3 regions of the Streptomyces sp. NPDC050416 genome follow, and region 2 is predicted to be linked to each of the others. Evidence: riboswitches for the same ligand, from Rfam matches in the RefSeq annotation. Region 2 holds a riboswitch; each other region holds the start of a gene.
What was found. A riboswitch is a leader RNA that binds a small molecule or an ion and turns the genes downstream of it on or off. The one in region 2 is predicted to bind thiamine pyrophosphate.

Region 1: another riboswitch for thiamine pyrophosphate. It lies ahead of thiC (phosphomethylpyrimidine synthase ThiC); the one in region 2 lies ahead of thiO (glycine oxidase ThiO).
Region 3: another riboswitch for thiamine pyrophosphate. It lies ahead of ACIBL4_RS29115 (thiamine ABC transporter substrate binding subunit); the one in region 2 lies ahead of thiO (glycine oxidase ThiO).

The regions. Positions count from the first base shown of each region.
Region 1 covers NZ_JBITII010000014.1:204,432-214,644, reverse strand. The annotation lists gene ACIBL4_RS35365 (DUF5326 family protein) at 151-363, shown strand; gene ACIBL4_RS35360 (IclR family transcriptional regulator) at 693-1,418, shown strand; gene ACIBL4_RS35355 (SsgA family sporulation/cell division regulator) at 1,518-1,952, shown strand; gene ACIBL4_RS35350 (YibE/F family protein) at 2,061-3,812, opposite strand; TPP riboswitch at 3,885-4,074, shown strand; gene thiC (phosphomethylpyrimidine synthase ThiC) at 4,067-5,851, shown strand; gene ACIBL4_RS35340 (hypothetical protein) at 5,944-6,810, opposite strand; gene ACIBL4_RS35335 (metallophosphoesterase) at 6,994-8,085, opposite strand; gene ACIBL4_RS35330 (LacI family DNA-binding transcriptional regulator) at 8,387-9,499, opposite strand; gene hisC (histidinol-phosphate transaminase) at 9,953-10,213, shown strand, end outside.
Region 2 covers NZ_JBITII010000004.1:289,246-299,458, reverse strand. The annotation lists gene metF (methylenetetrahydrofolate reductase [NAD(P)H]) at 1-18, opposite strand, end outside; gene thiE (thiamine phosphate synthase) at 126-809, opposite strand; gene ACIBL4_RS14645 (helix-turn-helix domain-containing protein) at 1,192-1,557, opposite strand; gene ACIBL4_RS14640 (NAD(P)/FAD-dependent oxidoreductase) at 1,635-2,876, opposite strand; TPP riboswitch at 3,037-3,148, shown strand; gene thiO (glycine oxidase ThiO) at 3,146-4,315, shown strand; gene thiS (sulfur carrier protein ThiS) at 4,312-4,512, shown strand; gene ACIBL4_RS14625 (thiazole synthase) at 4,515-5,312, shown strand; gene pknB (Stk1 family PASTA domain-containing Ser/Thr kinase) at 5,515-7,449, shown strand; gene ACIBL4_RS14615 (deoxyribonuclease IV) at 7,508-8,386, shown strand; gene ACIBL4_RS14610 (sulfite oxidase-like oxidoreductase) at 8,427-9,077, opposite strand; gene bfr (bacterioferritin) at 9,253-9,729, shown strand; gene ACIBL4_RS14600 (bacterioferritin-associated ferredoxin) at 9,736-9,969, opposite strand; gene ACIBL4_RS14595 (class II 3-deoxy-7-phosphoheptulonate synthase) at 10,119-10,213, opposite strand, start outside.
Region 3 covers NZ_JBITII010000010.1:231,585-241,797, reverse strand. The annotation lists gene ACIBL4_RS29150 (hypothetical protein) at 1-792, shown strand, start outside; gene ACIBL4_RS29145 (VOC family protein) at 920-1,327, shown strand; gene ACIBL4_RS29140 (LOG family protein) at 1,350-2,471, shown strand; gene ACIBL4_RS29135 (LAETG motif-containing sortase-dependent surface protein) at 2,676-3,347, shown strand; gene ACIBL4_RS29130 (maleylpyruvate isomerase family mycothiol-dependent enzyme) at 3,408-4,205, opposite strand; gene ACIBL4_RS29125 (ABC transporter ATP-binding protein) at 4,230-5,249, opposite strand; gene ACIBL4_RS29120 (ABC transporter permease) at 5,249-6,913, opposite strand; gene ACIBL4_RS29115 (thiamine ABC transporter substrate binding subunit) at 6,889-7,926, opposite strand; TPP riboswitch at 8,051-8,157, opposite strand; gene rlmN (23S rRNA (adenine(2503)-C(2))-methyltransferase RlmN) at 8,198-9,304, opposite strand; gene ACIBL4_RS29105 (SRPBCC family protein) at 9,511-9,969, opposite strand; gene ACIBL4_RS29100 (phosphatidate cytidylyltransferase) at 10,103-10,213, opposite strand, start outside.

The DNA.
Region 1 (10,213 bases), on a different contig from region 2:
CCCTAGGGGATCGATCAGGGGAGGACAAGGGGTGCGAGGCCCCCGCAGGGCCCCCTCCCGGACCTAGCATCGAGTGCAGGACGTCAAGAGATCCAGAAGACACCGACAGGGCCCGGCACTCGAACGGGTGGAGAGGTAAGGACGAGGGCGATGCGAGAGATCTTCACGGGACTGCCGTGGTGGGTGAAGTGGATCGCGGTGCCGGTCATCGCCCTGGTCGTGTTCGGCGGGCTGATCGCCAGCGTGGTCGGCTTCGTCATCGGACTGCTCTTCAAGGTGCTGGTCTTCGTGGCACTGGTCGGCGGACTGATCTACGTCGTACGGAAGTTCACGGCGAGCTCCTCGTCGCGCAGCGACTGGTGAGACCGGTGGGAAACCGGTGGGGGTAGCGGGAAACACCCGGAGTCACCGGTTCCCTCGGCCGGGGGAAGTTTCCGTTCCGGGCCATCTGCGTGCGGTGGCAGACGAATAGAGTCCGGAACTCGACGCGGGGACATCCCCCCGTGAGCGGCACACCCCCACCCGTGTCCATCGGCACGGGCCGCCCCCTCGCGCTTCGGGAGTGACCCTTGGCCCCGGCTGACACCGCACCTGTCCACCTGCGTACCGTCCCCGCGCAACCCCGCTCGGCGCCCCCCTCCGAGCAACCGCCTCCCGCACCGCCACCCCCTCCGGCGACCCTCATCGGGTCCGTGCAGCGCGCGATGCGCCTGCTGGAGACCGTCGCCGCGCACGAATACGGCGCCCCCGCCAAGCAACTGGCCCGGGAGACCGGGCTGGCGCTGCCCACGACCTACCACCTGCTGCGCACCCTCGTGCATGAGGGCTATCTGCACCGGGACAAGGGCCTGTTCTTCCTCGGTGAGGCCGCCGAGCGGCTGAGCAGCAGCGGAGCCCGGCAGAAACGTCGCAGCACGGTCGTCGACGCGCTCGCGCACTGGCGGGACGTGCTCGGCGTCCCCGTGTACTACGCGGTGTACCGCGAGGGCGAGATCGAGGTCATGTGCGTCTCCGACACCCCGGGCAATCCCGCGGTCGAGGAGTGGGCCGACTTCCGGGAGACCGGGCACGCGCACGCCATCGGGCAGTGCCTGCTGTCCCAGCTGGACGAGGAGGCCCGCCGGGACCACCTCGACCGCTATCCGGTGCAGGCCCTCACGCCGTACACCGTGCGGGACAACCACAGCCTGCTGCGCCGTCTGGAGCGGGTGCGGCGGATGGAACCCGTGACCGAGCGTCAGGAATACGCCCTGGGCGCCGTCTGCGCGGCGATCCCGCTCACCCTCGGTACGACGGCCGCGACGATGGCCATCTCCCTGCCCGCCCACCAGGAGCACCGGCTGCTCCCGGCGGCCCGGCAGTTGCAGAGCGAGATCGGGAGTCTGCTGGGCTCGCTCGCGCTCTCTATCAGTATGTGAAAACTCACTCCTTGTGATCTGCTGTGTACGTTAAGCAAGATTCCATGAAGTGTCAGAGGTTCGTTCCCGGCCAGTCCACGGCGAATGACGGGGTTAGCGATGCGCGAGTCCGTACAGGCAGAGGTCATGATGAGCTTTCTCGTGTCCGAGGAGCTCTCCTTCCGCATTCCGGTGGAACTGCGCTATGAGACCAGTGATCCCTATGCCGTCAGGCTGACTTTCCACTTGCCCGGTGATGCCCCGGTGACCTGGGCTTTCGGCCGGGAGTTGCTGATCGACGGTGTCGGCCGGCCGTGCGGGGAGGGCGATGTGCGGGTCACGCCGGTCGAACCGGACTCGCTGGGCGAGGTGTTGATCCGGCTTCAGGTGGGCAGCGACCAGGCGCTGTTCCGGTCCTCGACGGCACCGCTGGTCGCCTTCCTCGACCGCACCGACAAGCTGGTGCCGCTGGGCCAGGAGGGCTCGCTCGCCGACTTCGACGCCCATCTCGACGAGGCCCTGGACCGCATCCTGGCGGAACAGGGCGCCGGCTGAGACATCCGTCGGGCGGCACGGTGGAGTAACGCTTCACCGGATGCCGCCGAGCTGTGCAGGAACGCTTCTCCGTACGACGGGACAACCGGCTTCACAGGTCACGAGCCGTCAGCGCTTGCGGCGCCGGCCCTTCCCCCCGCGTGCCGGGGCCGCGGCGGCCTCCGCAGCGGGCTGCGCTCCCGGGCGATCGGCCGAGACCACCAGCGCGGCCAGGGCCGTGGTGACCGGCACCGAGGCGACCAGGCCGATCGAACCCACCAGCGTGCGCACGATCTCCTCCGCGACCAGTTCGCTGTTGGCGACCGTCCCGACACCGCTCTGCGCGATGGAGAACAGCAGGAGCAGCGGCAGCGCGGCACCCGCGTATGCGAGGACCAGCGTGTTGACGACCGAGGCGATGTGGTCGCGGCCGATCCGGATCCCCGCGCGGTAGAGGCCACGCCAGCCCATGGTCGGGTTGGCATCGTGCAGCTCCCAGACCGCCGACGTCTGCGTGACCGTCACGTCGTCGAGCACACCGAGCGATCCGATGATGACGCCGGCGAGCAGTAGACCGCTCATGTCGATCGTCGGGTAGAGGCCGTGGATCAGACCGGTGTTGTCGTCGGTGTTGCCGGTGAGCGCGGCCCAGTCGATGAACAGCGAGCCCAGAACACCGATCAGCAGCAGCGAGACGAGGGTGCCGAGCACCGCCACTGAGGTCCGGGCGGACAGGCCGTGACACAGGTACAGGGCGATGAGCATGATGGCGCTCGCGCCCACCACCGCCACGAGCAGCGGGTTCGAGCCCTGAAGGATCGCGGGCAGGATGAAGAGGTTCAGCACCAGGAAGCTGATGGCCAGCGCGACCAGGGCCATGACACCGCGCAGCCGCCCTACGACCACGACGGCGAGGGCGAAGATGCCGGCGAGCAGCGCCATGGGCAGGCGGCGGTTGATGTCGGTGACCGAGTACTGGAGATCCTTCGGCGCGGAGGGCTCGTAGGCGACCACGACCTCCTGGCCCTCTTCCAACTGGCGGGACTGGTCCGGCTGGACGATCTCGGTGAAGGTACGGCCCTTGTCCTTGCCGCTGTCGACCCGGATCGTCGCCCGCTTGCAGGTGCCCTTCTCCTGCTGCACCGCGGAGGAACCCTCGGCGGTGGAGGTGTCGCCGGTCGGCGGGACACCCGAGGCGCCGGCCTCCTTGCAGCTCACCGCCACGACCTTGGTGACCGAGCCCTCCTGCGTCTGCCGGTCGAAGCCGACGCCGGTGCGCTCGTGCGGCGGGGCGCCGCCCGGCCACAGCACGGCGAGACCGACCAGCACGGCGGCGGCGAACGGGATCAGGACCGCCGCGATGACCTTGCGCAGGTGCATGGAGACGGGCGTGGCAGGACCGTGGTTGTGACTGTGCCCGTGCCCGCCGCCGGGCTCGGAGCCGGGCCCGTTTCCGTGACCATGCCCGTGGCCGCCTCCGCCGTGCCTGTCGCCGCCACCGTGCCCGTGGCCTCCGCCGGGGCTGTGTCCATCGCCGTATCCATCGCGTCCGCCGGGCCTGTCGCCTCCGCCGCGCCCGTACCCGTCGCCTCCGCCGTACCCGTCGCCTCCGCTGTGCGCGTCACCTTCCCTGGAACCGGCTCCGGAGCCGGTGGGTTGCCAGCCTCCGGAGCCGGCACCGTACGAAGAGGCCGGACCGGCCGGACCGCCGCCCTGTCCGTTCCCGGGACCGGGCCGGTGCGCGTGCGTCTGCCCGCGGGCAGGACCGAGCCCGCCCCCGGCGGCGAAATCGTGCTCACGCCCACGGCCGTCGCCGTCGCCGGCGCCGGACCCGCGGGGCGGTTCGGGCGGTGGGTAAGGAGGACGCTGCGTCGTGGTCACCGACCGATCATCGCAAGAACGAGGGGGGCCCTCTGTTCACCGCGCCAGAATTGCCGCTAGCGTGGAGGCACCTTTTGTACACGCGGGAGCTCGGAGCACCGGGCTGAGAGGGCGCTGACCTCCGTCCCAGCGATGTTTCACATGAAACATCACCGAAGTCGAGTGATGTTTCACACGGAACGTCGGCAGACGGAAGCCGCTGCGTCGACCGCCGAACCTGTTACCGGGTAATGCCGGCGTAGGGAGTAGGTCTCATGACCAACAAGGACGCACGCACGCCTGCCTCCGTTCAGGACGCACAGTCCGAGGAGGCCGGGAAGTCCATCGGCTGGCACAAGGCGTACGTCGAGGGCAGCCGCCCCGACCTGCGCGTGCCGGTCCGTCAGGTGCATCTCACCAACGGGCAGTCGGTCACCCTGTACGACACGTCGGGCCCGTACACCGATCCGCTCGTCGACACCGACGTCCGCAGGGGCCTGTCGCCGCTGCGCGAGAACTGGATCATCGCGCGTGGCGACACCGAGGAGTACGCGGGCCGGCCCGTCCGTCCGGAGGACGACGGCATCAAGCACACCTCGCCGCGCGGCGGCCTGCGCAACCTCGACGCCGTCTTCCCCGGCCGGCCGCGTCAGCCGCGCCGCAGCAAGGACGGCAAGGCGGTCACGCAGCTCGCGTACGCCCGCCGCGGCGAGATCACGCCCGAGATGGAGTACGTGGCCATCCGGGAGAACGTCTCGCCCGAGGTGGTCCGCGACGAGATCGCGGCGGGCCGGGCGGTACTGCCGGCCAACGTCAACCACCCGGAGATCGAGCCGATGATCATCGGCAAGCGGTTCCTGGTGAAGGTCAACGCCAACATCGGCAACTCGGCGGTGACGTCCTCCATCGAGGAGGAGGTCGAGAAGATGACCTGGGCGACCCGCTGGGGCGCCGACACGGTCATGGACCTGTCCACCGGCCGCAACATCCACACCACGCGCGAGTGGGTACTGCGCAACTCCCCCGTGCCCATCGGCACCGTGCCGCTCTACCAGGCCCTGGAGAAGGTCGACGGCCGGGCCGAGGAGCTGACTTGGGAGATCTACAAGGACACGGTCATCGAACAGGCCGAGCAGGGCGTGGACTACATGACGGTCCACGCGGGCGTGCGCCTGCCGTACGTGCCGCTGACGGCGAATCGGAAGACCGGCATCGTCTCGCGCGGCGGCTCGATCATGGCGGCCTGGTGCCTCGCGCACCACAAGGAGTCGTTCCTGTACGAGAACTTCGAGGAACTCTGCGAGATCCTCGCCGCGTACGACGTCACGTACTCCCTCGGCGACGGACTGCGGCCGGGCTCGATCGCGGACGCCAACGACGAGGCGCAGTTCGCGGAACTGCGGACCCTCGGGGAACTCAACCGGATCGCGAAGCGTTTCAACGTACAGACCATGATCGAAGGCCCGGGCCACGTCCCGATGCACAAGATCAAGGAGAACATCGACCTTCAGCAGGAGATCTGCGATGAAGCTCCGTTCTATACGCTCGGCCCGCTGACCACGGACGTCGCGCCGGCGTACGACCACATCACCTCCGGCATCGGCGCCGCGATGATCGCCTGGTGGGGCACGGCGATGCTGTGTTACGTCACGCCCAAGGAGCACCTGGGCCTGCCGAACCGTGACGACGTCAAGACCGGCGTCATCACCTACAAGATCGCCGCCCACGCAGCGGATCTGGCCAAGGGACATCCGGGTGCCCAGGAGTGGGACGACGCGCTGTCCGACGCCCGTTTCGAGTTCCGGTGGGAGGACCAGTTCAACCTCGCCCTCGACCCGGACACGGCACGGGAGTTCCACGACGAGACGCTGCCGGCGGAGCCCGCCAAGACGGCTCACTTCTGCTCGATGTGCGGCCCCAAGTTCTGCAGCATGAAGATCTCGCACGACATCCGTCGTGAACACGGCGGCACCCAGGCCGAGATCGAGGACGGCATGGCCCAGAAGTCCAAGGAGTTCGCGGCGAGCGGGAACCGCGTGTACCTGCCCATCGCGGACTGAGCCGCCCGCACACAGGCCGAGGGCCGGGGACCGGTGGTCCCTGGTCCCCTGGCCCGCGGGAGGGGTCCGGCCCCGGGGCACCGACCCGACGGCTACTCCGGCTGGTGTTCCGGGCCTCCGAAGTCCGGGCTGGTGTAGTCCGGACTGCTGAAGCTCGGCCGAGAACCGCGGTCGCCGTCGTCCGGGCTGGTGAAACCCGGGCGGTCGTAGCCGAGGTGCGGGATGCGGCTGACCGGCGTGGACGGGGAGGTGTGGTGCAGCGCGGCGGTCGCGCTCGGGTCGACGAGGGCCTCCCGGAGGAAGGGCACGATGCCGCGCTCCAGCAGGGCTTCGCGCCAGGCCTCCCTGGCCCGGTCCACCTCCCCGTGCAGTTCGCCGTGCGGGTCGCTTTCGGCCGTCGGCTTGTTGCGCAGGGCGGTGATCAGCAGTCCCACCGCGGCGACGAGGATCGCGACCGCGGTCACGGCGCCGAACACCCAGCCCGTGGTGAGCATGGTCCGGGCGAACGTCTGCTCGGGGTTGAGCATCTGAAGGATGTAGCCGACGAGCAGGAAGATCGCCGCGGCGGTTCCGGCCAGGACGGGAGCGAGGACGGCGACGACGGCGACGGCGCCCGCGCCGGCGGTCTCGGCGACCTCGCCCATGGTGGCGGCGAGGCCCGCCGCGCCCGCGTCCGGCTCGGAGGAGCCGGATGCGCGCACGGCCGGCCGGTCGGCCGTCGCCGGCCTGCGCTGTGCCTCGCGGACCTTGACGTAGTGCTGGTATTCGGTCGACGCGGCCGCCGTGATGAGCGCGGTGGCGTTCAGCGCCATGGTGCGCAGTTGCTCGGGGTTGAGCCGCTGTCCGACAGCGGCCAGTTCCGGACGGTGTGGTGCGGAGCGCAGCGCCTCATCGAGGATCCGCTCGTATTCCTGGCGGTCCTCGCTCAGCAGGTGCTGCGGAACGCTGTTCATGTGCATCCCCCGATGCTCCGTAGGGCTTGGGGCTCGGCATGCTGACGAGCCGTCGGGCAGAAACGGAGGGGAGCCTGCTACGGATAAGCCGATGGTAGAGCCGCGAAGGTGGGCGGTGACAGGGTGTTTACCGAAATTGGCCCCTCACAGGTCCGGTCCTGTGACGGGAAGCGCCTGCCCGGTGAACGTTCACGCATCCAGCGGCAGTTGCTGGACCAGCAGCTTTCCGGCCATGGTCACGCCGCCGTCCATGGCGATGGCGAGTCCGTCGGCGTAGACGTGCGGACCCTCGACCACGGGGTCGGTCCTGTCCTCGTCTTCCTCGGAGCCGACCTCGCCCAGGAGATACGGAATCGGGCTGTGACCGTGAACGATGCGGCTGCCCCCGTACGTATCGAGCAGGGAGCGTACGGCGTCCGCGCCGCCCTCGTCACGGAAGGAGAACCGCTTGGTGAACTTGCGGAACAGGTCCCAGACCTCGTCCGCGTCGTTGCGCGTGAGCGTCTCGCGGACGGTGTCGTTGACCTCTTCGATGGAGCGGCCGTAGTCGAGGTAGGCGGTGGTGTCGGAGTGGACGAGCAGGTGGCCGTCGACCTCCTCGACGGCGTCCAGACGGGCCATCCACTGCAGATGGTGGTCCTGGAGGCGGTCCATGTCGGTCTTCTGGCCGCCGTTGAGCAGCCAGGCCGCCTGGAAGGTGGCGGTGCCGGCGCCGGAGTTGACGGGGGTGTCGCCGAACCGCTTGGCGCCGAGCAGCAGCAGCTCGTGGTTGCCCATGAGTGCCTTGCAGTAGCCGCCGGCCGCGGCGGCCTCGGCGGACAGCCGCATCACCAGGTCGATGACGCCGATGCCGTCGGGACCGCGGTCGGTGAAGTCGCCGAGGAACCACAGCCGGGCGGTGCCCGCGCACCAGTGGCCGTCGGCGTCGAGGAGGCCCTTCTCCTGGAGGGCCGCCACCAGCTGGTCGAGGTAGCCGTGCACATCACCCACGACGTACAGCGGGCCCTGCCCGGTGTCGGCCTGCGGGGCTGCGACGGTCTCGGGGTCGACGGCCACCTGGACGGTGTCGCCGCGGTTGATCACGGGCAGGTCGCGCTCGGTCGGCGTGTACCCCTCGGGGTAGGTCTCCTCGGCCGGCGGGGCGACCTCGCCGGGCTGGGCGCTGTGGACGTACGGACCGGCCTCGTGGACGTACGCGGGCACCCGGAAGTCGCGCAGCGTCGCCGTCCGCTCCACCTCGGGTCCCTGACCGGCCCCCTGAGTCATCGACCCCTCCACCATCGCGCCGCATCTGCACCGCATCGGACTGCCTGGTCGTAGCGGCCCGTGGGTGTCGTGGGCCCATCATAGGAATGCGGATCGCGCCATGTGATGACCCAGGGGTGGTGAATCAGAGCAAGAGTCCAGTTCACCGCGGCTTTCGCCCCGATTGGGCCGGGCTTTGACCACCGTGTGACCGTCCTCGCTTTCCTTCTCTTCGCGAGAACGATCCCTTCTCTCCGGGGGACCGGCCCTGTTTCTCCCCAGGAGTACGCACGTTCTCCCCAGGGGTGCGCACGTTCGTTGACCCGATCGGACGGGTCTAGGTCCCCTCGGGTGACCGCGGCGGGCTGACCGTCGTGCGCGGCGAGCGCCGCTGGGACGACGTGCGCACGATCAGCTCCGTCGGTATCACCTGCTCTACCGGACGGTCGGAGTCCACTCCCTCGATGGCGTCGATGAGGAGCTGCACGACCGCCGTGCCGATGCGGCGCGGTTTCAGGGAGAGCGTCGTGATGGGCGGCTCCGTGTTGGCGTACACGGTGGACTCGCTGCAGCAGACCAGCAGCAGGTCGTCGGGTACGCGCAGGCCGTAGCGGCGGGCGGCGGCGAGCAGGTCGGTGCCGTTCGGGTCGAACAGGCCGTAGACCGCGTCGGGCCGGTCGGGCCGGGCGAGCAGCCGGTCGGCGGCGACGGCGCCCGCGCACGGATCGTGCGCCGGGTAAGCCTCGTACACCGGATCCTGGCCGACGCGCTCGCACCAGCGCAGGTAGGCGGTGGTCGACAGGTGGGTGTACGTGTCCGTGGTCGTACCGGTCAGCAGGCCGATGCGGCGGGCGCCGGCGTCGGCCAGGTGGTCGAGGATGCCGAGGACGGCGGCCTCGTGGTCGTTGTCGACCCAGGCCGTGACCGGCAGCGAGCCGGCCGGGCGGCCGTCGGAGACGACCGGCAGGCCCTGGCGGACGAGTTCGCTGACGACCGGGTCCTGGTCGGAGGGGTCGATGACGACCGTGCCGTCCAGGGCGACGTTCGACCACACGTCGTGGCGGGAGGTCGCGGGGAGGATGACGAGGGCGTAACCGCGGGCGAGCGCCGCGGAGGTGGCGGCCCGCGCCATCTCGGCGAAGTACGCGAACTCGGTGAAGGTGAAAGGTTCATCCCCGTACGTGGTCACGGTCAGGCCGATGAGTCCCGACTTGCCGGTACGGAGGGTCCGGGCGGCGGCCGAGGGCCGGTAGCCCAGCCGGTCGGCGACCTCACGGACATGGCGCCGGGTGGCGTCCGGGAGCCGGCCCTTGCCGTTGAGGGCGTCGGAGACGGTCGTGATGGACACTCCGGCGGCGGCGGCCACGTCTCTGATACCCGCCCGACCCGGCCGACTGCCTCGACGTGAGGTTTCCGCGCGGCTCACCTGGTGCTTCCCTGCTGCTGTCATGGCGAGCCGATAGTAGGGCTCATGCGGTGGGGTAGTGCGGACGCATATGCACGCGTTGACAGGCACGTTTCTGCATGATCATTTAGCCCCAATTGCTTTGGAAAACAAGGGCGTTGGCGGCTCCCATGCCAGTACGTGGCTTGTGGGCCCGCACGGGCCTGCCAAGTGGCCGAGGTTGCGAAGAGGTCTCAACTCACCTGCACGGGGGATGCGCGCCACGGCGCGCACCACCGGCGCGTAGATATATGTGCGGCGCGCCCCTGAATTCGTACGCCTTCGTACGGTGATGCCCTTGATGCCGGTGGGACGCACGAGTGATGCCCATGGGACGCACGAGGCCGGCCTTCGTCGCTCCGTCGTGGCTATACGCAGCGGCGCCGAATCCTCATAAGGTGAGGAGTATTGGATGTCGGCGGCGGTCATGGGCCGCCGGTCTTCGCGAGGAGGACTGCGGTGAGCGAGACGAGCCCCAAGCTGCGCGCCGAGCTGGAGGGGATCCCCACCTACAAGCCGGGCAAGCCGGCCGCGGCGGGTGGGCCGGTGGCCTACAAGCTGTCCTCCAACGAGAACCCCTACCCGCCGCTGCCGGGCGTGATGGAAACGGTGACGGCGGCGGCCTGCGCCTTCAACCGCTACCCCGACATGGCCTGTACCGGGCTGATGAACGAGCTGTCCGAGCGGTTCGGCGTGCCCCTCTCCCACCTGGCCACCGGC
Region 2 (10,213 bases):
TGCGGTGCCGAGGGCCATACCGGCAGGTTAGTCAGGGGCGGTCGGTCCCCCAACCGGACATCGGACTTTGGCCCGATTTGTGCACTTGTTGTCCATCCCTTGGACAAACCGGCCCACGAACCGGCCTACGAACCGGCCTCCTGCTGCTCCCGCAGCCTCTTCGCGAAATCGGCCGCCGCCGCGCCCGGGTCGTCGGCCTCGGTGATCGCCCGTACGACGACGGCACGCCGGGCGCCCGCTTCCAGGACCTGGTCGAGATTGCCGAGGTCGATGCCGCCGATGGCGAACCAGGGCCGGTCGGTGCCGAGGGCGGCGGTGTACCGGACGAGGTCCAGGCCGGGGGCGTGCCGGCCGGGCTTGGTGGGGGTGGGCCAGCAGGGGCCGGTGCAGAAGTAGTCCACACCGTCCTGGACGGCGGCCGCGGCGGCCTCGGACTCGGCGTGCGTGGAGCGGCCGATCAGGACGTCGTCGCCGAGGATCGCGCGGGCCGCGGGGACGGGGAGGTCGCCCTGGCCGAGATGCAGCACGTCGGAGCCGGCGGCGTGGGCGACGTCGGCCCGGTCGTTGACCGCGAGCAGCTTGCCGTGCCGGGCACAGGCGTCGGCGAAGACGGCCAGGTGCTCCAGCTCCTCGGCCGCCTCCATGCCCTTGTCCCGCAACTGCACGATGTCGACCCCGCCGGCCAGTACGGCGTCCAGGAATTCCACGAGATCGCCCTGCCGCTTGCGCGCGTCGGTGCAGAGGTAGACCCGCGCGTCGGCGAGCTGTGCGCGGGCGGTGGTGCGGGTGGTGGCGGTTGTGGCGGCCATGCGTCGTCCCCCTGGTGTTGGTGGTGCGCGGGTGCGGGTGCGTCCTCGCGCCGTCGGGTGCGGGTACGCCATGGTTGCGCACGGGTGCGGGTGCAGGTGCGGTGGCGTACCGGCTCAAGGCGCACCCGTGCCGATGGCAGGACGAAGCCCTCGGGCCCCCGCGCCTGTGCGGGCGGGCGGCACGGCGCCCCTGCGCACGGCGTGCTGCCATGGCCGCAGAGAGTCCCCGCTCCGGTGACTCCGGCGCCCCGCCCCTGCCGGGCACAAGCCGCCCCGTGACCGGGGCTCCATGGGTCGCCCCACGGGCCCCGGCCAACACCGGGCGGTTGTTCGGGTCCGGCCCCGCGCGTGCGCGCCGGACCGTTGTTCGGTCGTGGTCGGGTCAGACCGCGAGCGCCTGGGCTCGGCGCTTCACCTCCGTGCCACGGTTCTCGCTCAGGGCCTGTGCCGGCGTGCCGGGCAGGCTCGGGTCGGGGGTGAAGAGCCACTCCAGCATCTCTTCGACCGTGAAGCCGTCGTCCCGCAGGAGCGTCAGGGTTCCGGCCAGGCCCTTGACGACCTTGTCCCCGTCGATGAAGGCCGCGGGGACGTGCAGTGCGCGGTTCTCACCGCGGCGTACGGCGATGAGCTGGCCCTCCTTGACCAGCTGCCGCACGCGCGTCACCTCGACGCCGAACTGTTCGGCGATGTCGGGGAGGGTGAGCCAGGCAGGGACGAGAGCATCGATCTTTGCGTCAATCTCGGTCACGGAAACCAGCCTGCCATCCCCCACTGACAGTCGGAAGCCGGGCCCGCCCACCTGGGCGGATCCGCGCGCCTTCCGAGCTACGCCGTGGCCGCCTTCAACGGCCTCGCCGGGTCCCCCAGCAACGCCGGATTCATCGGCGTGCCCGACTCGATCAGGCGGCGGCCCTGCGCCAGGTCCCGGGGACGGCCCACCGCCAGCAGCGCGACCAGCCGGTCTCCGCGCAGCCAGCAGACCGTCCAGGCCGGTCCGGCCGGGTCGCCCCGCCACAGGGTCGTGTCGGCGGCCGCGTGGTGCCCGGCGTACTGCACGAAACGCCCGAACTGCTCCGACCAGAAGTACGGCACGGGGTCGTACACCGCGGGGGTCTCCCCCGAGGCCCGGCCGACGATGTTCACGGCGACCGTGCGCGGCCCCTGGAGGGCGTTGTCCCAGTGGTGCACCAGCAGGCGCTCGCCGTACCGGCCCGAGGGGAAGGAGGCGCAGTCGCCGACCGCGTACACGTCGGGCACCGACGCGCGCAGGTGCTGGTCGGCCACGATCTCGCCGTGCGGGCCCAGCTCGATCCCGGAGCCGGCCAGCCAGGCCGTGGCCGGTCGGGCGCCGATGCCGACGACGACCGCGTCCGCGGGCAGCCGCGCGCCGTCGTCGAGAACCACCGTGCCGGGCTCCACGCGCTCCACGCGCGCGTGCGTCCGCAGCACGGCACCCGCGTCGGCGTACCAGCGGGCCATCGGCGCGGCGACCTCGGCGGGCAGCGCCCCGGCGAGGGGCCGTTCGGCGGCCTCCACGACGGTCACCGCGCAGCCCGCCTCGCGCGCGGCCGTGGCGAACTCCGCGCCGATCCAGCCGGCGCCGACGACCACGATGTCGTGCCGGCCGGCCAGCACCGGCCGCAGCCGTTCGGCGTCGTCCAGGGTGCGCAGCAGATGCACGCCCGGCACGCCCTCCGCCCCGGGCAACCGGATCGGTTCGGCACCGGTCGCGACGACCAGGACGTCGTACGGCACGGGCCCGTCCTCGGTGTCCAGCTCGTGGTCGCCCGGGCGCAGGCCCCGCACCTCGCAGCCGAGCCGCAGCTCGATGCCGAGGGCCTCGAAGTCGACGTCGAAGGCGGAGCCCTCGGCCTTGCCGAGCAGGACGGCCTTGGACAAGGGGGGCCGGTCGTAGGGCTGGTGGGGTTCCGCGCCGATCAGGCGCACGGTGCCGGTGAAGCCCTGCTCGCGCAGGGCGACCGCGGTCTGCACACCGGCCATCCCCGCGCCCGCCACGACCACGCGCCGGGGCGCGGACGAACCTGGTTCCTGCGTCTGCTCGCTCACCTGATCACCATAGACAACTGACATTTTGTCAGTCAGTGCTCATACCCAGTGACCTGCTGCACACGCGACCGGGGCGCGGACCGGGCCGTCGAGGAAGCGGGCCGTGGTGGTGGCTCCCTTACTGCGGCATACGGCAGCGGGCTAGGGTGGGTGGCCAACGCAATGCACTCGCGGGAGCCCGGACGCACCGGGCTGAGAGGGAGGCTGGCGGCCTCCGACCGTACGAACCTGATCCGGGTCATGCCGGCGAAGGGAGGGGCTGGACGCCCATGTCGCGTACGCGCACGTCAGACGTCCTCGTCATCGGGGGCGGGATCATCGGCCTGGTCACCGCGTGGCGGGCCGCGCAGCGCGGGCTCGCCACGTCCGTGGTGGACCCGGAACCGGGCGGCGGAGCCGCACAGGTGGCCGCCGGGATGCTGGCCGCCGTCACGGAACTGCACTACGGCGAGCAGACCCTGCTCGGGCTGAATCTGGCCTCCGCCCGGCGCTACCCGGACTTCGCGGCCGAGCTCACCGAGCAGACCGGCCACGACCTCGGCTACCGCCGGTGCGGCACGCTCGCCGTGGCCCTGGACGCCGACGACCGGGCCCATCTGCGCGAACTGCACGCCCTGCAGCAGCAGTCGGGCCTGGAGTCGCAGTGGCTGTCGGGGCGGGAGTGCCGTCGCCTGGAGCCGATGCTCGCGCCGGGCGTGCGCGGCGGGCTGCGGGTCGACGGGGACCACCAGATCGATCCTCGGCGGCTGGCCGGGGCGCTGGTCACCGCGTGCGAGCGGGCCGGTGTGGTCTTCCACCGGGCGTGGGCCGAGCGGCTCACCGTCGCACGGGACCGGGCCACGGGCGCCGTCACGGACGACGGCACCCCGCTGGAGGCCGGGCAGGTCGTCCTGGCCGGGGGCAGCCTCAGCGGGCGGCTCGCGGGCGTCCCGGAGGATGTGCTGCCGCCCGTGCGGCCGGTGAAGGGGCAGGTCGTACGGCTGACCATGCCGCGGCGGCACGGGCCCTTCCTGAACCGGACCGTGCGCGCGGTCGTGCGCGGCAGCCATGTCTACCTGGTACCGCGCGAGAGCGGCGAGCTGGTCGTCGGGGCGACCAGCGAGGAGCTGGGCTGGGACACCACCGTGACCGCGGGCGGCGTGTACGAGCTGCTGCGCGACGCGCACGAGCTGGTCCCGGGCATCACCGAGCTGCCCCTCACCGAGACCCGGGCCGGACTGCGCCCCGGCTCCCCCGACAACGCGCCCCTGCTCGGCCCGACCGGGCTGGAGGGGCTGCTGCTGGCCACCGGGCACTACCGCAACGGCGTCCTGCTCACGCCGGTCACCGGCGACGCGATGGCGCACGTCCTGACGACGGGTGAGCTCCCCGAGGAGGCCCGCCCCTTCACGCCGAAGCGCTTCAGCAGCGCCACCGCACTCACGGAGCAGCCCGCATGAACATCTCCGTCAACGGGGAGCCCCGGGAGGTCCGGCCCGGTACGGCTCTCGACACCGTCGTGAAGTCCCTCACCGCCGCGCCGTCCGGCGTGGCCGCCGCCCTGAACGAAACCGTCGTCCCGCGCGCGCAGTGGCCGTCCACGACCCTCTCCGAGGGGGACCGCGTGGAAGTCCTCACCGCCGTCCAAGGAGGCTGATCATGGCCGACGATCCGTTTGTCCTCGGTGGTACGTCCTTCACGTCCCGCCTGATCATGGGTACGGGCGGGGCGCCCAGCCTCGACGTGCTGGAACGGTCGCTGGTCGCGTCCGGGACGGAGCTGACGACGGTCGCGATGCGGCGGGTGAACGCCTCGGTGCACGGCTCGGTGCTGTCCGTCCTGGACAAGCTCGGCATCCGCGTCCTGCCCAACACGGCGGGCTGCTTCACCGCCGGCGAGGCCGTCCTCACGGCCCGTCTCGCGCGCGAGGCCCTCGGCACGGACCTGATCAAGCTGGAGGTCATCGCCGACGAGCGCACGCTGCTGCCGGACCCGATCGAGCTGCTGGAGGCGGCCGAGACGCTGGTCGACGACGGGTTCACGGTGCTGCCGTACACCAATGACGACCCCGTGCTGGCGCGGAAGCTGGAGGACGTGGGGTGCGCTGCGATCATGCCGCTCGGCTCGCCGATCGGCTCCGGGCTGGGCATTCGCAATCCGCACAACTTCCAGCTGATCGTCGAGCACGCGCGTGTGCCGGTGATTCTGGACGCGGGGGCCGGTACGGCGTCGGACGCGGCGTTGGCGATGGAGCTGGGGTGTGCGGGTGTGATGCTCGCCTCGGCGGTGACGCGGGCGCGGGAGCCGGTGCTGATGGCTGCCGCCATGAGGAACGCGGTCGAGGCGGGGAGGTTGGCTTATCGGGCTGGGCGTATTCCTCGGCGGCATTTCGCGGAGGCGTCTTCGCCGGCTGAGGGCATGGCTGCGCTGGATCCTGAGCGGCCTGCTTTTCAGTGACCCGGCGTTGGTGCTGAGGCCGGGGCGTTTCGCAGCCCGGCGGTGCGGGGTGCCGCTGCGCCCACCCGTGCCGCCCTTAAGGCACTGGGGGAGGCACGACTGCCCGCAGCTAAGGGGACGCACGTCACAGGTCCGCTTCAGTCGCGCCCCGAAAATGGCCGGGGCGCGAGAGCTGTCAGTCGTGGCTCGTACACTCGCCTGCGTGGACACGACCCTTCAGGACCCCTTGGTCGGGCAGGTGCTCGACGGCCGGTATCGCATCGACGCGCGGATCGCGGTCGGCGGGATGGCCACGGTCTACCGGGCCGTGGACACCCGGCTCGACCGGGTCCTCGCACTCAAGGTGATGCACCCCTCGCTCGCGGTCGACGGCTCGTTCGTCGAGCGGTTCATCCGCGAGGCGAAGTCGGTCGCCCGGCTGGCGCACCCGAACGTGGTGCAGGTCTTCGACCAGGGCACCGACGGCGGTTACGTCTACCTCGCCATGGAGTACGTCGCGGGTTGCACCCTGCGGGACGTGCTGCGCGAGCGCGGGGCCCTGCAGCCGCGTGCCGCCCTGGACATCCTGGAGCCGGTGCTGGCCGCGCTGGGCGCCGCGCACCGCGCCGGGTTCGTGCACCGGGACATGAAGCCCGAGAACGTCCTGATAGGGGACGACGGCCGGGTCAAGGTCGCCGACTTCGGCCTCGTACGGGCCGTGGACACGGTGACGAACACCACCGGCACCGTCCTCGGCACGGTCTCGTACCTCGCTCCCGAGCAGATAGAGAGCGGCACCGCCGACCCCCGCGTCGACGTGTACGCGTGCGGCGTGATGCTGTACGAGATGCTCACCGGCGACAAGCCGCACGACGGGGACTCCCCGGCCGTGATCCTCTACAAGCATCTGCACGAGGACGTCCCGCCGCCCTCGGCCGCCGTGCCCGGTCTGGCGTACGCGCTGGACGAGATGGTGGCCTCGGCGACCGCTCGCACCCCGGAGATCCGCCCGCACGACGCGGTGGCGCTGCTCGCGCAGGTCCGCGACGGGCGCGGCCGGCTGACCGCGGAGCAGCTGGACGCGGTGCCGCCGCAGGCGCTCGCCGCGGACCACGTCAACGCCGACGACCGTACGAGCGTGATCCCGCGTGCGCTGGCCACGCCGCGCCCCCTGCCCGTCGACGAGGACGAGGAGGGCTCCGCGGCGGCGCTCAACCGCACCAGCCGCTTCGAGTCCCCGCCGCCCCCGCCGTCCCGGCGCCGCTCGGGACCCCGGCGCGGCCCCATGGCCGTCGTCGTCGCCGTTCTGCTCGTGCTCGGACTCGGCACCGGCATCTGGTACGTCAACTCGGGCCAGTTCACCGAGGTCCCCCCGCTGCTGGCGAAGACGCAGGCGCAGGCCGAGGACCGGCTGGCGGACGCCGGGCTGGAGCTCGGCAAGGTGGAGCACGCCTACAGCGACACCGTGAAGCGCGGCACGGTCATCAGCAGCGACCCGAAGGCCGGGACGCGCATCCGCGGCAACGACTCGGTGTCCCTCACCATCTCCGACGGCCCCGAGAACGTACGGGTGCCCGCCCTGGAGGGACAGCGGCTGGACAAGGCGCGGTCGCTGCTGAAGGAGGACGGGCTGGAGCCGGGCATGGTCACCCGGGAGTTCAGCGAGGACGTGCCCAGGGGCTCGGTGATCTCCGCGCGGCCGGCGGACGGCACGAAGGTGCGCGCGGGCTCGGCGGTCGCGCTCGTCGTCAGCAAGGGCAGCCCCATCGACATCCCCGACGTCACCGGTGACGACCTGGCCGACGCCAGGGCCGAGCTGACGGACGCCGGTCTCAAGGTGAAGGTCGCCACCGAGCGGGTCACCTCCTCCGAGTTCGACAAGGGCCAGGTCGCCCGGCAGAGCCCGAACCCCGGCGGCCGGGCGGCCGAGGGCGACACCGTGACGCTGACGGTGTCCAAGGGCCCCGAGATGATCGAGGTCCCGGACGTGGTCGGCGACAGCGTCGACGACGCCACGCGGGAGCTGAAGGGCGCCGGGTTCCAGGTCGACGAGGACCGCGGACTGCTCGGTCTGTTCGGCGACACGGTGAAGGACCAGTCCGTGAAGGGTGGCGAGACCGCGCCCAAGGGCTCGACGATCACGATCAAGATCAGGTGAGGGCCCGGACGGGGAGCCCGTGGACGGGGCAGGGCCGGGCGCATGACACCCTGAACGGGTGAATCTTCAGCTGTCCCGCCCCTCCCGCAACCCCGTGGGCGGCCACGTCCCCGTGGCCGGTGGGCTCCACTCCGTCGGTCTGACCTACGCCCGTGACCTGAAGGCCGAGACCGTCCAGGTCTTCGTCGCCAACCCGCGCGGCTGGGCCACTCCGGCCGGCAATCCGAAGCAGGACGAGGCGTTCCGCGCCGCGTGCGACGCCGAGTCGATCCCGGCGTACGTGCACGCCCCCTACCTGATCAACTTCGGCTCGCACACCGAGGCGACCGTGGAGCGGTCGGTGGAGTCGCTGCGGCACTCGCTGCGCCGCGCACGGGAGATCGGGGCACTGGGCGTGGTCGTGCACACCGGCAGCGCGACCGGCGGCCGGGAGCGGTCGGTGGCGCTGCAGCAGGTACGGGAGCGTCTGCTGCCGCTGCTCGACGAGCTGACCCACGACGACGACCCGTATCTGCTGCTGGAGTCGACCGCCGGCCAGGGCGCCTCCCTGTGCTCGCGGACCTGGGACTTCGGCCCGTACTTCGAGGCGCTGGACGCGCATCCGATGCTGGGCGTGTGCCTGGACACCTGCCACATCTTCGCCGCCGGGCACGACCTGACCGGCCCGTCCGGCATGCACCAGACGCTGGACCTGCTGGTGGACACGGTCGGCGAGGGCCGGCTGAAGCTGATCCACGCCAACGACTCCAAGGACGTGGTGGGCGCGCACAAGGACCGGCACGAGAACATCGGCGTCGGCCACATCGGCGAGGACCCGTTCCGGGCCCTGATGACACACCCCGCGACCGAGGGCGTGCCGCTGATCATCGAGACTCCGGGCGGCAAGGAGGGGCACGCGGCGGACGTGGAGCGGCTGAAGAAGCTGCGCGACTGCTGAAGACGGCACAGGCACCGGAGGCGTCAGAGCCTCGCAGGCCTCAGAGGTCGGGGCCGTCCCCCGGCTCCTCCTGGTAGGAGTAGCGCTGCTCCTGCCACGGGTCGCCGATGTTGTGGTAGCCGCGCTCCTCCCAGAAGCCGCGCCGGTCGGCGGTCATGTACTCCACGCCGCGCACCCACTTGGGGCCCTTCCAGGCGTACAGGTGGGGCACGATCAGGCGCAGCGGGAAGCCGTGCTCGGCGGTGAGCAGCTCCCCGTCCTTGTGAGTGGCGAACAGGACGTGCTCGGAGGCGAAGTCGGACAGCCGGAGGTTGGAGCTGAATCCGTACTCGGCCCACACCATCACATGGGTGACATCGTCCGCGGGCGGGGCGAGGTCGAGGATCGTGCGCGCGGGGACACCGCCCCACTCGGCGCCCAGCATGCTGAACTTGGTGACGCAGTGCAGATCGGCCACGACGGTGGTGTACGGCAGGGCCGTGAACTCCTCGTGGGTCCAGCAGTGCTTGCCGCCGTCCGCCGTGGCCCCGAAGACCCTGAACTCCCAGCGCTCCGGCCGGAACTTGGGGACGGGCCCGTAGTGCGTGACCGGCCAGCCGCGCTGCACCCGCTGTCCCGGCGGAAGCCCGGGCTGCGTCGCTCCTGCCGGATCGCGCCCTTCTCCCGATTCGTGTCCCACCGGCTGACCCATGGCTCCATCCTGACAGACCCCCGGTGATGCCCCCGACCGGGGCAGCCTCAAAGCGGGCAATTAGAACTAAGCATGCCCTTACTTAGTAAGTGAAGACTTACTGGACGATCTTCGCCGCCGGTGGAATCATGCGGCGCAACCTGCCAGTTCCCCCCGCGCGGAAGGAGCCTCTGCGATGCAGGGCGACCCCGAAGTCCTCGAATTCCTCAACGAGCAGTTGACCGGCGAGCTGACGGCGATCAACCAGTACTGGCTGCACTACCGGATCCAGGACAACAAAGGCTGGACCAAACTCGCCAAGTACACGCGTGAAGAATCCATCGACGAGATGAAACACGCGGACAAGATCACCGAACGCATCCTCATGCTGGACGGCCTGCCCAACTATCAGCGGCTCTTCCATGTCCGGGTCGGTCAGACGGTCACCGAGATGTTCCAGGCGGACCGGCAGGTCGAGGTCGAGGCGATCGACCGCCTCAAGCGCGGTATCGAGGTGATGCGCAGCAAGGGCGACATCACGTCCGCGAACCTCTTCGAGTCGATCCTCGAGGACGAGGAGCACCACATCGACTACCTGGACACGCAGCTGGAGCTCATCGACAAGATCGGCGAGGCGCTGTACATCGCGCAGCAGATCGAGCAGCCGAGCTAGGCGGCTCTAAGCGGCGTCTTCCAGCTCCGCGAGCACCGGCTGGCCCCGGTCGGCCATCTCACGGCGAGGGCACGCACCCCTGCCGAGAATCGCCTGGATGCGACGCACGCACGACCCGCAGTCCGTGCCCGCCTTGCAGGCGGAGGCGATCTGCCGGGGGGTGCAGGCGCCGCCGTCCGCGTGCTGCTTGACCTGCTGCTCGGTGATCCCGAAGCAACTGCATACGTACACGCGGTCCACCTCCCGACAGGGTCGTTCCAAGGCGCCGTCCCCGTTGATCGGTGAGGCTAACCTAACCTTACCCGCCCGGTGCGAGGCACAAAAGTCGAGAGGGGCGCGGATCGTATGTGATCCGCGCCCCAGTCGATGTCGGGTAACAGGCGAACCCGTTACTGGTCCCTGTACATCTCGGCCACGAGGAACGCCAGGTCCAGCGACTGGCTGCGGTTGAGCCGCGGGTCGCAGGCCGTCTCGTAGCGCTGGT
Region 3 (10,213 bases), on a different contig from region 2:
TCCCGGACGGCGGCACAGGGCACCGTGAGCGCCGTGATCCCGGCCGGCGGCGCCGCACACGCGGCCGCCGACGCCGCCCGGCAGTCCGCCCGGCACGCGGCGGCACCGCACGGCGACGGCGAGCTCGCCGCTTCCACCGCCACCGCTTCCGACGCGGCCCTGCCGGAAGCCGGCCTGCCGGACAACGCCCCCACCACCGCCCCCTCCGGCCTCCCCTGGGGCATCACCGTCCTGGCCGCGGGTCTCGCCGTGGAGACGTACACGAGCCGCACCTCCCCCACGCCCCCCGACCTCACCTTCTCCGGCGCCTCCCCCGGCGTCCTGGCGGGCTGGGTCCTGGCCGCCGTCGGACTGGCCCTGGCCGGTCCCGGCCTGACCCATCTGTGCGGACGGCTGCTCCAGTCGGCCCGCCCGGGCGCCCTCCGGCTCCTGGCCGGCCGGATCCTCATGGCCGAGGCCGCCCGGATCGGCCGCCCCCTGGGCGTGGTCTGCGCGGTGCTGGCGGCGGCGTACGCCATGGCGCTGCTGCACGCCCCGGACGGACTGTCCCTCGGTCCGCTCACCACGCTCGGCGTGCTGCTGGTGACCGGCTGCACCGTGGGGACGCTCCTCACGGCCGCCGTCGAGGCCCGTCAGGCCCGAGCCGACACCACCGCCGCCCTGCTGCGGCTCGGCGCCCCCGCGACGATGCTCCGCGGTGCCGCCGCCCTCCGCGCGGGCGCCCTTTTCGCCCTGTTCGGCCCGCTCACCCTGACCGTCGCCGAGCTGGCGGCGCTGGCGCTGGCCCGCTGACGCCGGTCAACTGACGCCGGTCCGCTGAAAAACTCGTGCGAAAAAAATCTCCGTACGGCGATGAGTTCCGCTCCGGCCCCCGGTCTATCCCCGCGTAACGACACACACCCGATGGGAGAGACCTCGCATGTACCAGCAGATGATCTTCGTGAACCTGTGCGTCAGCGACCTGGACGCCTCGAAGAAGTTCTTCACGGAGCTCGGCTACTCGATCAACGAGCAGTTCAGCGACGACAGCACCGCCTCGCTCGTGATCAGCGAGACCATCGTGGTGATGGTGCACACCAAGGAGAAGTACGCCCAGTTCACCAGGAAGGAGATCGCGGACGCCAAGAAGACCAGCGAGGTGCTGATCGCGCTCAGCTCCGAGAGCCGTGAGAAGGTCGACGAGCTGGTCGAGAAGGCGGTCGCGGCGGGCGGTTCCGTCTCCGGCGAGACGCAGGACCACGGGTTCATGTACGGCCGCGCCTTCGACGACCCGGACGGCCACACCTTCGAGGTCGTGTGGATGGACCCGACGGCCGTCGAGGGCTGAGGCGCTGTGCCAGCATGGGCGCGTGCAGACGATGCCCGCCCATGCGGCCCACCATGACGACCGTGAGATCGAGACACTCGAGGAGTTCGACGCGACCGTCGCGGCGCGCGGCACGCTCGCCGGTCACCGCGTCCAGGCCGTCGACCTGACGGACCGTACGCGCGAACTGCTCGGCACGGACACCACGGGCGCCGTCTTCCTCGGCTGCGCGATGCGCGAGGAGGCCGCCGCGAAGATCCGCACGGACGGCGCCCTGGTCTTCCCGCCGGTCCCGGACCTGCCCTTCGACCCCTACCGCGGCCAGGTCTACGCGCCGGACGAACTCTTCGAGTCGCTGGCGGACGGCTACGAGGCCACGCCCGACGCCCAGGCCTACGCCTGGTTCCAGCGCACGAAGGCGGACCGGGACATCTACGCCTCCATGCTGCGCGCGGTCCACGACGACTCCGTCTCGGACGCGCTCGACGAACTCCTGTCCGGCGCCCGGGTCGTGGGCGTGATGGGCGGCCACGCGATGGCCCGTGGCACCCAGGATTACGCGGGGGCGGCGCGGCTCGGCCGGGAGCTGGCCCGGGCCGGCCTCACGGTCGCCACGGGCGGCGGTCCGGGCGCGATGGAGGCCGCGAACCTCGGCGCGTACGCCGCCCCGTTCGGCGACGAGATGCTCGCCGAGGCGCTCGAACTGCTCGCCAAGGCACCGCACTTCACGCCGTCGATCACCCAGTGGGCGGTGGCCGCCTTCGAGATACGCGCGCGCTGGCCGCAGGGCGGGCGTTCCGTGGGGATCCCGACCTGGTTCTACGGCCACGAGCCGCCGAACGCCTTCGCGTCGCACATCGCCAAGTACTTCGCCAACGCCACCCGCGAGGACGGCCTGCTGGCCCGGTCCAACGCGGGCGTGGTGTTCCTGCCGGGCGCCGCCGGTACCGTCCAGGAGATCTTCGACAACGCGACGCCCAACTACTACGAGTCGCGCGGCGAGCCGACGCCGATGGTGCTGGTGAACCGGGCGCACTGGACGGAGAAGCTGCCGACGTGGCCACTGCTCCAGTCGCTGGCCAGGGGCCGTTCGATGGAGGCGCGGATCGCGCTCGTGGAGCGCATCGAGGAGGTGCCCGAGGCGTTGAAACGTCTCGGCGGTTAATAAGCTGGCAAAGCAAGTGCTTGCAGCCTGCATATGCGTTGACACTACTTATGTGACGCTTATAGACCTGAGAGCCTCCCGGTAGTGCTGATGCACAGTCAGCGCTGCCTCCACCCCCCGCATTTGCGCATCCTGTAAAGGACAAACGTGGCAGTTCTGTCCGTATCACGTCGTACGGCTTCGCGCCGTACCGTCGCACGTTCCGTGCGGATCCTCGGTGTCGTCTCCGCCTCGGCCGCGCTCGCGCTCGGTGCCGCCGGCAACGCGCTCGCCTGCAACATCAACGAGTTCTCGGCCGAGGCGAAGTGCGAGGGTGACAAGGGCGTCATCACCGTCACGGACGTGGACCCCGCCGGTGTCCCGGCGACCGTCACCGTGTACCTGGAGAACAACGGCGCCGATGTGAAGAAGGTCGGCGAGCAGGTGGTCAAGGGCTCGCGCGAAGGCACCACCATCACCTTCGCCGAGAACTGGAAGCCGAACGCGGAGTACCGCATCCATGTGAAGGCCACTCCGTACGTCGACGAGGACATCAAGCCGAACCTCGTCACCCCGGCCACGGCCTGCAAGAAGGAAGAGGAGAAGTCGCCGGCAACCGAGCCGGCCACGCCGACCCCGTCGGCCTCCCCGTCGAAGCCGGCCGAGGAGGGCGACACCCCGGCCGATACCCCGGCTCCGTCGCCGTCGGAGAGCGAGAGCACCACGCCGGCGGGCAACGCGCCCGCGCCCGCGGCCGGTGACTCCAACCTCGCCGAGACGGGTGCCGACTCCAACACCGGCATCATCGCCGGCATCGCGGCGGCCCTGGTCGTCGTCGGTGGCGGCGCGGTGTTCTTCGGCATGCGCCGTCGTGGGGCGAGCAGCAGCGACAGCTGACGCCTGCGCACACCGTGATGTGGCCCGTCCCGTGATCCCTGGGGCGGGCCACGTCCCGTCTCACCCGAACGTCGCCCGCTCCAGCCAGAACTCCAGCAATTCCCGCTCCCCCAGCACCTCCAGCTCCGGTGCGTCCAGCGGCAGCCGGCGGTAGAAGGCCAGCAGGACGGCGGTGAGCGGCCCGCGCAGGGCGACGGTGGCCTTCTCATGGCCGCGGCGCCAGGTGACACCGTCCTCGGCGAGTTCGATGAGCCACTCGGCGTCGAGGTCGGCGCCGGTGTCGGTGGCGTGCAGGTGGATGCTGCGGCCCGGGCCGCGCAGTTCCCGCGCCGTGTCGTGCGGTGCCGTCCGCTGGACGAACTCGACGATCTGGAGCCACTCGTCGATCGCGTCGGCGGCCACGTCGGGCGCGACCTCATAGGGCAGTCCGGCGGCGAGCATGGCGTCCGCGCGGTGCACGGTGATCTCGTGCGTCATCCGGCGGGCCCAGAACCCGGAGTTGGGGATCCCCGCCCAGCTCCACACCCTCGTGTCCGGCCCGGCCTCCCGCAGCGCCGCGACGACCTGCTCACCGCCCTCCGCCAGCCATGCGTCCAGTACGACGGCGTCACCCCGGATTCCGGGCCCGGCGAGGCCCGGCACCCGCTCCTCGGGCACCTCCTCCTCGGCCCGGGTCCGCACGATGAACTCCACCCAGCGCAGAGCCCCGCCCATGTGCCGGACCAGGTCCTCCAGCGACCAGTCGGGGCAAGTGGGCACGGTTACGGACAGATCCGCGCCGGAGGTGACCACGGACCTCAACAGGCCCACTTGGTGGGCGATTTCGTCGCAGTAGCGGTCGTGTGCGAGTAACGTCATGCCCGCACCCTAGGGGGTGTCCGATCAGTCGAGCACCACGATTTCGGCGGCGTCGAACTCCACCCCGACCTCGTCCCCGGGCTCCGGCGCCGCCCGCAGCGCACAGGCCGCCTCCAGGCGCGGGGCGTCCTCGGGTTGGAGGTGGACGGCGACATGGGTGCCCTTGAAGGTGCGCGCGGTCACCGTGCAGCGCAGACCCGCGCCGACGGGCACCAGGCGCACACCGGCGGGCCGCACGAGCAGGGTCCGTGTGCCCTGCGGGGCATCCTCCGGCACGGGCACCTTGCCCCACGGCGTGTCCGCGGCCTCCGCCCCGACCGTCGCCTCGACGACGTTCTCGAAGCCGAGGAAGCGGGCCACGAACGCGTCGGCCGGCCGCTGCCACACCTCAAGAGGCGTACCGGACTGGGCGATCCGCCCGTCCCGCATCACCACGACCCGGTCGGCCAGCGCGAAGGCCTCCCCCTGGTCGTGCGTCACGGCGAGCACGGTCGTGCCCAACCGGCCGAACAGCTCCTTCAGTTCGACGACCAGCCGCTCCCTGAGCGACCGGTCGAGCTGGCCCAGCGGCTCGTCCAGCATCAGCAGCCGGGGGCTCGGCGCCAGGGCCCGCGCCAGCGCCACGCGCTGCTGCTCCCCGCCGGACAGCGCCGCGACGGCCCGGCGGGACGCGCCCGGCAGACCGACCAGGTCCAGCAACTCCTTTACGCGGTCGGCCTGTTGCCGCTTCGACGCCCCGTGCATACGCAGTCCGAAGGCGACGTTGCCGCCCACGTCCCGCTGGGGGAACAGCTGGTGGTCCTGGAACATCAGCCCGACCCCGCGCCGGTGCGCGGGCACGCCGGCCTGGTCGCGCCCGTCCAGCACCACCCGCCCGGAGTCGAGCGGCTGGAGCCCCGCCACGACCCGCAGCAGTGTCGACTTGCCGCTGCCGCTGGGCCCGAGCACGCACACGACCTCGTGCTCGGCGACCTCCAGATCGACGGCGTCCAGCACGGCACGCCCGCCGAAACGGACCGTCGCACCCTCCAGGGCCAGCAGCATCAGAACTCCCCGCTCCGGTCGGTGCGAAGCCTCTCCAGTACCAGCAGGGCCACGGCGCACACCACCATCAGAACCGTCGAAAGGGCCATCGCCTGGCCGTAGTTCAGCTCCCCGGGCCTCCCCAGCAGCCGCGCGACCGCCACAGGCAGCGTCGGGTTGTCGGGCCGCGCGATGAACACCGTCGCCCCGAACTCCCCGAGCGACACCGCGAAGGCGAACCCGGCCGCGATCAGCAGCGCCCGCCGCACCATCGGCATATCCACCTCGCGCCACACCCGCCAGGGCGAGGCCCCCAGCACCGAGGCCGCTTCCCGCAGCCGCACGTCCACCGCCCGCAGCACGGGCAGCATCGTCCGCACGACGAACGGCACACCGACCAGCGCCTGCGCGAGCGGCACCAGGATCCACGTGGACCTCAGATCCAGCGGCGGCTCGTCCAGGGCGATCAGGAACCCGAAGCCGACGGTCACCGCGGACACCCCGAGCGGCAGCATCAGCAGCGCGTCGAAGCCGCGCACGAACCGCCCGGCGTCCCGGCGGGTGAGCGCGACGGCGGCCAGGCCGCCGATCACCACGGCGATGGCGGTCGCGGCGACGGCGTACTCCAGTGAGTTGCCGATCGCCGCGATCGGCGCCACCAGGAACACCCCGCCGTCGTCCCTGGTGAGCGCCCGGTAGTAGCCAAAGCCTGGTGCGTCCAGCGAGCGCTGCACCAGCACGGCGAGCGGCAGCAGGAGCAGCACGACGACGGTGACGAGCACCCCGCCCAGCAGCGCCCACTGCCCCGTGCCGCGCGGCCGGCGCGCGGTCACGGCCGGGTCGACCAGCCGCAGGGCGGTCTCCCGCCGTCGTACGGTCCAAGCGTGCAGGGCGAGGATCGCGCCCACCGCGACGAACTGGATCAAGGTCAGCACGGCCGCCGTGGACAGGTCGAAGATCTCCGACGTCTGCCGGTAGATCTCCACCTCCAGGGTCGAGAACGTGGGGCCGCCGAGGATCTGGACGACACCGAAGGAGGTGAAGGTGAACAGGAAGACCATGAGCGCGGCGGCGGCCACGGCGGGCGCGAGCGCCGGCAGCGTGACCTGCCGCCAGGCCCGCAGCGGCGACGCCCCGAGCATCCGCGCGGCCTCCTCCTGCCGCGGGTCGAGTTGCGCCCAGAGCCCGCCGACGGTCCGTACGACGACCGCGTAGTTGAAGAAGACGTGCGCGAGCAGGATCGCCCACACGGTGGTGTCCAGCCGCACGCCCCACAGCTCGTCCAGCAGCCCGCCGCGCCCGACCAGCGCCAGGAAGGCCGTACCGACGACGACCGTCGGCAGCACGAACGGCACGGTCACGACCGCCCGCAGGACCTGCTTGCCCGGGAAGTCGAGGCGCGCGAAGACATACGCGCCGGGCAGTGCGACCAGCAGCGTGAGCACGGTCGAGACGACCGCCTGCCAGGTGGTGAACCACAGGACGTGCCGGACGTCGGACTGCGCCAGCACCTCCCCGATCCGCCCGAACTGCCAGACCCCGTCGACCTCCAGACCGCGCGCGACGATCGCGGCGACGGGGTAGGCGAAGAAGACCGCGAAGAACGCGACGGGCACGGCCAGCAGACCGGACCGCGCCGCCGCGCTCCTCTTCCGGGCGGCTACTTCAGTACGAGCGAAGTCCACGACTTGACCCACTGGTCACGGCGGTCGGCGATCTTCGCCGGGTTCATGGTCTCCGGGTCCTTGGCCTGCGGCCCGTACTTCACGAACTCCGGCGGCACCTGGGCGCCCTCGCGCACCGGGTACACGTACATGTTGAGCGGCATGTCCTCCTGGAACCGCTCGCTGATCAGGAAGTCGAGGAGCGCCTTGCCGCCCTTGGTGTTCTCGGCGTTGCTCAGCAGCCCGGCGTACTCGACCTGCCGGAAGCAGGTGCCCTGCGCGACCCCGGTCGGTGCCGCGGCGGGTTTCGGGTCGGCGTAGACGACCTCGACGGGCGGCGAGGAGGCGTACGACACGACGAGCGGCCGGTCGCCCTTGGCCTTCTTGCCGCCGGCCGAGCCGGAGAACTCCTCGTTGTAGGCCTGCTCCCAGCCGTCGACGACCTTCACGCCGTTGGCCTTGAGCTTCTTCCAGTACCCCTCCCAGCCCCCGTCGCCGTACTTCGCGGCGGTGCCGAGCAGGAAGCCGAGGCCGGGCGAGGAGGTGGAGGCGTTCTCGGTGACCAGGAGGTTCTTGTATTCGGGCTTGACCAGGTCGTCGAAGCTGCGCGGCGGGTCGAGCTTGTGGTCGGCGAAGTACTTCTTGTCGTAGTTGACGCAGATGTCGCCGGTGTCGATGGGCGTGACCCGGTGCTCGTCCTGGTCGGCCCGGTACTCCGGCGCGATCCGGTCCGAGCCCTTCGCCTCGTACGGCTGGAACAGGCCGTTGTCGAGGGCGCGGGACAGCAGCGTGTTGTCGACGCCGAAGAAGACGTCGCCCTGCGGGTTGTCCTTGGTCAGGATGGCCTTGTTCACGGCCTGCCCGGCGTCGCCGTCCTTGAGGACCTTGACCTTGTAGCCGGACTGCTTCTCGAAGGCCGCGATGACGTCCTTCGAGGCGGCCCACGAGTCGTGGCTGACGAGGGTCACGGTCTTGGAGTCGCCGGACCCCTGGCCGCCGTCGGACGACCCGCACGCGGCGAGCGTGCCGGCCATGCCGAGCCCGACGGCCACCGCCGTCAGCCGCTTGATGGTGTGGCTCACTGGATTCCTCCTGGAGGACCAGGAGAAGACGCGGCCCTGCCCGGGATCTCTGGGAGTCCCGGGCAGGGCGCAACAGCTCGAGTGATGACCGATCTCCCTACCCAGAATGACCTGGGCCAGGTTCGGAGGGTCTGCGGCCGTGTGCCGCACTCTCAGCGCTGTGGCGCTCCCCTGTCGGAATATGAAGGTGTCGGAAAATACGGTTGTGCTTACGCCGGTCAGACTACCGTTCGGTGGCCGCGAGCTGACCACACGCCCCGTCGATCTCCTGACCACGGGTGTCCCGGATCGTCACCGGCACACCATGGGCCGCGATGGCCTCCACGAACGCCTTCTCGTCCTCCGGCCGGGAAGCCGTCCACTTCGACCCCGGCGTCGGGTTGAGCGGGATCAGGTTCACGTGCACCGGCCTGCCCTTGAGCATCCGCCCGAGCCGGTCACCGCGCCACGCCTGATCGTTGATGTCCCGGATCAGGGCGTACTCGATGGACAGCCGGCGCCCGGACTTGGCGCTGTACTCGAAGCCGGCGTCCAGCACCTCGCGGACCTTCCACCGGGTGTTCACGGGGACGAGGGTGTCGCGCAGCTCGTCGTCGGGGGCGTGCAGCGAGATCGCGAGCCGGCACTTGAGGCCCTCGTCGGCGAGCCGGTGGATGGCCGGGACGAGTCCGACCGTCGAGACGGTGATCCCGCGCTGCGAGAGCCCCAGCCCGTCGGGCTCGGGGTCGGTGAGCCGCCGGATGGAGCCGAGGACCCGGTTGTAGTTGGCGAGCGGCTCACCCATCCCCATGAACACGATGTTGCTCAGCCGCGCCGGCCCGCCCGGCACCTCGCCGTCCCTGAGGGCCCGCATACCGTCCACGATCTGGTGCACGATCTCGGCGGTGGACAGATTCCGGTCGAGCCCCGCCTGCCCGGTCGCACAGAACGGACAGTTCATCCCGCACCCGGCCTGCGAGCTGATGCACATGGTCACCCGGTCCGGGTAGCGCATCAGCACGGACTCCACGAGCGTCCCGTCGAACAGCCGCCACAGCGTCTTGCGCGTGGTCCCCTGGTCGGTCGACAGATGCCGCACGACGGTCATCAGCTCGGGAAGGAGCGCCTCCTGGAGCCGGCCACGGGAGCCGGCCGGAATGTCGGTCCACTGCTCCGGATCGTGCGCGTACCGCGCGAAGTAGTGCTGCGACAGCTGCTTGGCACGAAACGGCTTCTCCCCGACAGCGACAACGGCCTCCTTGCGCTCAGCAGGAGTGAGGTCGGCGAGATGCCGCGGCGGCTTCTTGGCTCCGCGCGGGGCGACGAAAGTGAGTTCTCCGGGTGCAGGCATAACCCATCCAGTGTGGCAGATCAACTCCGGTGCCCCAGGCCGGAGCGGGGTGGGGGCGGTCACCCCTGATCGCCATCTGCCATCGCCGCTCGGCCTCGCACGGCCCAGGGACGGTCCACGGTTCAGTCAGCATGCCGTTTTCGAGGGCCACGGCGGTGAGCCCCTGTCTGAACACAGAAGGGCCCGTCACACAGCGGCCGTACCCCTCAGAGGCCCTGCTCTCCCGTGTGCTCCAGCCGGTCCTTCAGGATCTGCTCGTTGCGCGGCAGTTCCTTGCGGACCTGGGGGCGTACGACGAGCGGGACGAGGACCTTGCCGACGCCGTGGCCCTCGAAGTCGACCTCGATCGTCACGTGGGAGCGCCGTCCCTCGTCGAACGGCTCGACCTCGCCGTGCACCCGCGCCCGGACGGGGCCGTCGACACCCCGCATGCCCCAGCTGTGCGGCGGGTCGTACTCCGTGACCTCCATGGTCATCGGCATGACCCGGCGGCCGACGTGCCGGGTGACCCGCATCCGGGAGCCGACACCGACCGGCCCCTCGTCGAGACGTTCCGCGGACACGGCACTCAGCTGCCACTCCGGCAGCCGCTCGGCGTCCGTGACGTAGTCGTAGACGTCCTCGGGGCGCCGGTCGACATCGATGGTCTGTCGAATGCTGGACATGATGTCCCCCTTTGCGACGTACACCTGAATCGTCCCACGTGGAGACGTCGCAGGCACCTCCGCACAACGGCAGCGAGCCCCCGCCGGTCACCCGGCCGGAGCTCGCCATACGATCCGTAAGAGCCGTATCGCCTCAGCCGGACCCGACGAAGAGCACGAGCAACAGCCACACCACCGGAGCCGTGGGCAGCAGTGAGTCCAGCCGGTCCATGATGCCGCCGTGCCCCGGCAGCAGCGTGCCCAT